3 regions of the Salinivibrio proteolyticus genome follow, and region 1 is predicted to be linked to each of the others. Evidence: predicted binding sites of a transcription regulator. Region 1 holds the regulator's gene; each other region holds the start of a gene.

Evidence for each region. The regulator CRP, encoded in region 1, controls carbon source genes, mostly activating them, when cyclic AMP is high. The targets are predictions, from matches to a motif close to TGTGANNNNNNTCACA.
Region 2: the regulator CRP is predicted to act here: its motif matches at 1,027-1,042, upstream of N7E60_RS16030 (YbgA family protein).
Region 3: the regulator CRP is predicted to act here: its motif matches at 881-896, upstream of ectA (diaminobutyrate acetyltransferase).

What each region holds. Positions count from the first base shown of each region.
Region 1 is NZ_CP114584.1:274,437-276,716, reverse strand. It holds gene N7E60_RS01320 (phosphoribulokinase) at 1-515, shown strand, start outside; gene crp (cAMP-activated global transcriptional regulator CRP) at 767-1,399, shown strand; gene N7E60_RS01310 (type 2 periplasmic-binding domain-containing protein) at 1,529-2,280, shown strand, end outside.
Region 2 is NZ_CP114585.1:463,962-466,241, forward strand. It holds gene N7E60_RS16030 (YbgA family protein) at 1-766, opposite strand, end outside; gene N7E60_RS16035 (putative bifunctional diguanylate cyclase/phosphodiesterase) at 1,046-2,280, shown strand, end outside.
Region 3 is NZ_CP114585.1:217,064-219,343, reverse strand. It holds gene N7E60_RS14920 (bacteriohemerythrin) at 1-752, shown strand, start outside; gene ectA (diaminobutyrate acetyltransferase) at 1,100-1,657, shown strand; gene ectB (diaminobutyrate--2-oxoglutarate transaminase) at 1,669-2,280, shown strand, end outside.

The DNA.
Region 1 (2,280 bases):
ATCTGCCTGAAAATACCGACGTATTATTTTATGAAGGCTTGCATGGCGGGGTGGTGGATGGTGACGTCAATGTCGCCCAACATGTTGATTTACTGATCGGCATGGTGCCTATCGTTAACTTGGAGTGGATTCAAAAGTTTGTCCGCGATACGCGCGACCGAGGCCATTCCCGCGAGGCTGTCACGGACTCGATCGTGCGCTCCATGGATGATTATTTACACTACATTACGCCGCAGTTTTCTCGCACACATATTAACTTCCAACGTGTCCCGACCGTAGACACATCCAACCCGCTGAATGCAAAAGGGATCCCTTCACTCGACGAAAGCTTTGTTGTGATCCGCTTTCGTGGCATGAAGAACGTCGATTTTCCTTATTTACTGCAAATGATCAGTGGCGCCTTTATGTCTCGGCACAACACGCTGGTCGTGCCCGGCGGTAAAATGGGATTTGCGATGGAGCTGATTATTCGCCCCTTGATCCAACAGTTGATTGAGAAAGGCAAGATAGGTTAACCGCCGTAGCGCACTTAACGTGTATTACTTCTCAGGTCGTGATCTTAGCCACATTTTTGCCGATTTTTTAGGCGGTTGGCTTAGATCAAAATCAAGAAATCCAGATAGAAAAAAGATACACTCTTGTTAACATACAGTGAGCTTGTAGCCTGCGCCAAGACCTCGTATTCTGTGCATTGGACTGATGGGTTTCCATTCAGACAAAGACAGGACGTCGTTGCCGGGCAACACATGCAGAGGAAATAAGTTATATGGTTCCAGGAAAACCTCAAACAGACCCTACACTCGAGTGGTTCCTTTCACATTGTCATATTCACAAGTACCCGTCCAAAAGTACTCTGATCCATGCAGGGGAAAAGGCGGAGACCTTGTACTACATCGTGAAAGGTTCTGTGGCCGTACTAATCAAAGATGAAGAAGGCAAGGAGATGATCCTGTCTTACCTTAACCAAGGTGACTTCATCGGCGAACTTGGTCTGTTCGAAGAGGACCAAGAGCGCACCGCATGGGTACGTGCGAAATCACCTTGCGAAGTGGCAGAAATTTCATTCAAGAAATTCCGCCAGCTGATCCAAGTTAACCCAGACATTTTGATGCGTCTATCCTCTCAGATGGCGCGTCGCCTGCAAGTGACCAGCCAGAAAGTGGGAGACCTTGCCTTCCTGGACGTGACCGGCCGCATTGCGCAAACCCTACTGAACTTGGCGAAGCAACCTGACGCCATGACTCACCCTGACGGCATGCAAATCAAGATCACGCGTCAAGAGATTGGTCAGATTGTTGGCTGTTCGCGTGAGACGGTTGGGCGTATCCTTAAAATGCTGGAAGAGCAGAACCTTATCTCAGCTCACGGTAAAACCATTGTGGTTTACGGCACACGCTAATCCTCGCGTGTTGCGACAAAACCGGCGCTTTTGCGTCGGTTTTTTTATTTTTATTGACTGGAAACTCATTACCTAAGTTCTACACTTCAGAAACGACCCATCTAACAACTGATTAACAGGATGTCGTTTATGAGAAGCTTACGTCAAACCCTTGCTGCATTGCTACTCGCGGCGGTTTCTTCAACTGCTGCGGCGAATATCACCATTGTCCATCCAGAACCACGGGCTGGCTCTGCCCTCGATTTATACGCTATCGACTTGATTGAGTTTTTAGCGGAAAAATCGGGTGAGTCTGTCACTTTACAGGCCTTTCAAGGCCAAATTGGCTCTCAGTCTCGTAAAGTGGAAATGCTAAAACAAGGACGACTGACGGTAGATTGGCTCGGGGCCGACCGTACCCTTGAGTCAGAGTTACTTCCCATCCGTTATCCAGTCTTTCGGGGTCTATTAGGCCATCGCTTGTTCATTACCAATCAAGCCACCGAACCCAAGCTTGCACAAATCAGTGACCAAGCAGGGCTCAATAGTCTGACCATGATCCAAGGGCAAGGCTGGGCGGATGTGAAGGTCTTGCAGTCGGCGGGATTTCGGGTTCGAGAAATCTCAAGCTTTGAGAATATCTTTAAAGGCGTCGATACCGGACGGGCCGACCTCTTCCCGCGTGCGCTTATCGAACCTTTTAGCGAGCTGGCAGAGCGACCTCAATATACAAATCTGTTGGTTGATCCGCACTTAATGCTGATCTATCGCTTCCCAATGTTCTTGTTTGTATCGCCCCAAAACCCAGAGGTAGCGACCATGCTCAACGATGCCTTTGCGGCCGCCTATCAAGACGGATCCTTCATCGAATTTTTTGAGAATGCCCCTCTGGTAAAAGAGAC
Region 2 (2,280 bases), on a different replicon from region 1:
TCTTAAAATAGCCTTGCAGATGCATTAGCACATTGGTGTGCTTTTTCCGTGTCGCACGGATAGCTAACGACTGCATAAACTGCGTGCGATACTGGTGGAAAAAATCATCAATATCGTACTCCGCGATGTTCGCCATAAAACGGCCCAACTCTCGGTAACGCTCAGGCGAGTGCGCCATCAACACTAATTTATACCGCGAGTGGAATGCGACCAGCGCTTTTCTTGTCACGCCACTTTCGACACTGCGATATAAATCGTCTAACGCAAATAACCGAAACACAAAATTCTCACGCAGGATGGGATCGTTTAATCGGCCATCTTCCTCAACCGGCAGCCACGGCATACGATCCATCAATGCTTGGGTATACAGCCCTACCCCAGAGATATCAGAGGTGTAGCCATTTTCCCGGTAGACTTTGACACGCTCCATGCCACAAGTGGGCGACTTGGCACAAACGATATAGCCACGCAGTGCTTTATGGGCCAATTCATCCGCTTTTCGTTCGCTAAAGGCCACCATTCTTTCGGTGTGATCTTTACTGGCGTCTTTGGTCTCAACCAAACGAATATCGCCCACATTCCCCTTATCTAGTAAACGAATCGTTGGTCTTGGCACCGGTAAGCCGATCGCAACCTCTGGACAAACTGGGACAAAATTAACATAGGGAGCGAGCTCTTTAGTCACAAATGGACTGCGTTTATGACCGCTATCAAAGCGCACCTTTTCACCAATCACACATGCGCTAACACCAACTGGAAACGACATGCTTCACCTCTTCTTATCAAGCGGCATGAGCCGCAGAGTTGTACATTTATATTTTGTTGTACAACTCAATGTAGGCGAAGGATCACTTCTGTACAATATTTTTTATTTGTACAAGTTTACTCTGGTTCTTGATATACCCTCACGCAGTCCCCTTAACAGCTGCTACGCTTTACCTATCCCTTATCAAAGAGGGAGTCTCACATTTGTCTCACTATTGATACGACTTGAGTCACTCGTGTCACATACACTTAAAGCCACCATGATATAGCTCTCACGACCATGCCCTTACAGAGAACGACACTAAACATCGATGACCGTCTCTCCATTGCGAAGCGCCCATTTCGACCTCGCGGCCGCGCTATACTCGTGATTGCGCTGATCTGCTTTGCTATCCTGATTGCCACTTTTTCCTTATTTAATACCGCACAAGAACAACAACGACTGCGCACCGAGCAGCTATTAAGCGTCGAAGCAAAATCCTTTGCTGACGCGTTAACGCGTCACATGAATGCTCACCTGAATGAATTCAGTGTGCTTGCCAGCGAGATAGAAAAAAACATTCCCTCGACGTACTCGACATGGCAAGCATTAGTGCTAGCCCATCAGGGGAATGACGTTCACTTTCAAGCCTTGTTCTGGGCTGAGTCTGATCGCACGATTCGTTGGCATTACCCCCAAAATGACTCAGAAAAGCCCGAGCAATTCCCGTTTGACGTTTTAGGAGACGGTAACGCTCAGCTTTTGCGTATGGATGTAGAGTCGCTCCATGACTGGCATATTGCACACCCTATCTATACGCAAAATCGGAATACGCCTAACTACTATCTCGGTGGCACTCTCGATATTGCAGAACATATCAGCCACCTAGCATCTGATTATCTCGATACGTTTCAGAAACTCACTCTCTACGCTGCAAGTGATGGGCACGTTGTATTCGGGGACATACCGCCCAATGAAGCAGCAACAGGACAAGTTGGGCTCACACTAACCGGCGCCAGCCCGGAATTTATCGTCACATTGTGGAGCACCCCTGACTCGGAACACTTTTTATCTTTGCCAATGCTCATTTACATCTCTGGGTTGGTCGTCACGATCTTAGTGGGTATCGCCTTGTATTTAATTGAAATCAATTTGATGGCGAGAAAAGCTGAACAAGCGACGATTACTCGACTGCAAAATGAAATCGCTCAACGCAAAGACGTTGAAAATCAGCTGCATTTTATTGCTAATCATGATCCCCTGACCTATCTGCCAAATCGCCATGCACTGCTTAATCACATTCAGCACACCATTAACAAGACGCTCTCGGCAACGCGTACGCTGTCGCTGATTTGTATCGACATTGATAATATTAAGGAAATCAATGATCTTCACGGCTACCGCATTCACGATGACGTATTAACTACCGTCGCCAAACGCTTACAAAATCTATTGCCTCCACAAGCTTATTTAGCCAGAACCAGTGATGAACATTTTGTCATGCTGCGCACCGATCTATCGCCGTTAGAAGCCGA
Region 3 (2,280 bases), on a different replicon from region 1:
TCATTCTCACCGCAAATGCCTCTCAGTCAGTGATTAGCGAATGCATCCGTTATGATGTTGACGCATTCATGGTCAAGCCAGTTAGAAAACAAGACCTCGAAAATCGTGTTCAACAGCTAGCCAAAGATACCAAATCCAAAAAGCCACCAAAATACTACTTTGAGATGTATCAGGCCGATCCAGCTAAATCGACCGATTTTGAGCACAATGGGGCCATTGTCTTCACTGAAGAAGAGCAGGAGAAAATCGAAAAAATTTCGGACACAAGCCCGACAATTGATACAACAGCACCCCCTGTTACGCCTGAACAAGCGACAGCAAAGAGCAAAGACAGAAAGTTTATTCGTTGGCAGGACAAATACTCTGTGGGGCACTCAGAACTCGATGCCAGCAACAAGCAATTACTGGCTATCATCAATGACACCTATGAGGCTATCGCGTACCACCATGCCGATGGTGAAAAAGGAGATTTTGATGATCTCGCCCAGCGGTTTCGAGACTACATTGTGTCCCACTTCCAACTAGAAGAAGACATTCTTCACGATCTCGCCTATCCCAAATACAAACAACATGCGGTCATCCATGAGCGTTTATCACGGCAAGCGCATTATGTGTTGCTTCAGTGCCAGGCGGATCCTGAACTGTACTCTTCAGAGTTTTTCAAGTTTTTGCGTTACTGGTGGGTACACCACGTCGTAAAAGAAGACAGACAATATCGTGAATTCCTTAGCCAATCGCCTCAATCCGCCTAGTCACCCTATTAGATTCACAAGCAGCAAAGGTGACTAGGCTTTTTGTCTATTAAAATCTATTTTTAAAGCCAATCTTTTCACCTCATTCAACTCCAACTGAGACGAAGTCCAAGCCGCTCCTCCATCTTTGTGGCATGAGTCACACCAGATTGAAAATCGTCAATACATTTAGTCCAGTAAATGTTACGCATCAAAGTATTATGGTTAATAAAAATTTTAACATTAACAAATTTTATTAATATCAGTTACTTATTGAGTAGTGATAAACCGATTAGCGAAATCCGGGGTTGATAAACAAAATTCAGCACCTATTATATATAACGAATTCGTTAGAGCACAAAACAATTATGTGGCGATCAAAAACGACAGATACGGCAGTTCTTGAAAACGAAGTCCTTGACCGTAAACAGATAAAACCGAGCACGCGGTTTGTGTTTCGTAAGCCATCGATTCGTGATGGTGGCGACATCTATCGATTAATCACCCAGTGCCCTCCGTTGGATGTGAACTCCGCCTACTGCAACTTTTTACAGGCAACGCACTTCAAAGAGACCTGTGTTGTGGCAGAGCGTGACGGCGACATTCACGGCTTCGTCTCTGGCTACATTCGTCCAGAGCAACCAGACACATTTTTTGTGTGGCAGGTAGCCGTATCGCCCAAAGCACGTGGAGAAGGGCTTGCCCTATCAATGGTCGAAGCGTTACTAGCGCGCAAAGTGTCACAAGACATCCGATTCATTGAAACCACAATCACTGAAGACAACGCTGGCTCTTGGGCGTTGTTCAAAAAGGTAGACCGCCTCTACGGTACAGGTGGTCAGCGCTCAGTGTTCCTTGATGAACAAGAGCACTTTAACGGTGAACATGACACCGAATACCTTTTCCGAATTCCACTCAAAAAATAACAGGATGAGTTATGGATATCTTTAAATCGCAGGAGTCAAATGTTCAATGTTACGCCAACAACTTCCCCGTCGTGTTTGAAAGCGCGAAGGGCTGTTGGATCACTGGCGTTGACGGCAAGCGCTACCTCGATTTTCTTGCTGGCGCCGGTTCGCTTAACTATGGACACAACAACCCGACGCTAAAAAAAGCGCTGATTGAGTACATCGAGAAAGATGGCATTACCCACGGCTTGGATATGCACACCGGTGCAAAAGCACGCTTTCTCGAGGTATTTAAAGAGCACATCTTGGCACCACGTAACTTGGACTACAAACTCCAGTTCACCGGTCCAACCGGTACAAATGCTGTTGAAGCGGCGATGAAGCTGGCACGAAAAGTGACAGGTCGCCCGAACATCGTTTCATTTACGAACGGCTTCCACGGCTGTACCTATGGCGCACTCGCTGTGACCGGTAATCATCATCATCGCGGTGGTGGCGGTATGCCAGTGAATAACGCGGTAACACGTATTCCGTATGACGGCTATGCCGATGTTGACGGTCTCACACTGTTCGAAACCATGCTAAACGATGCCTCAAGCGGTCTAACAGGTGGAGATAAACCCGCCGCTGTCTTGCTTGAA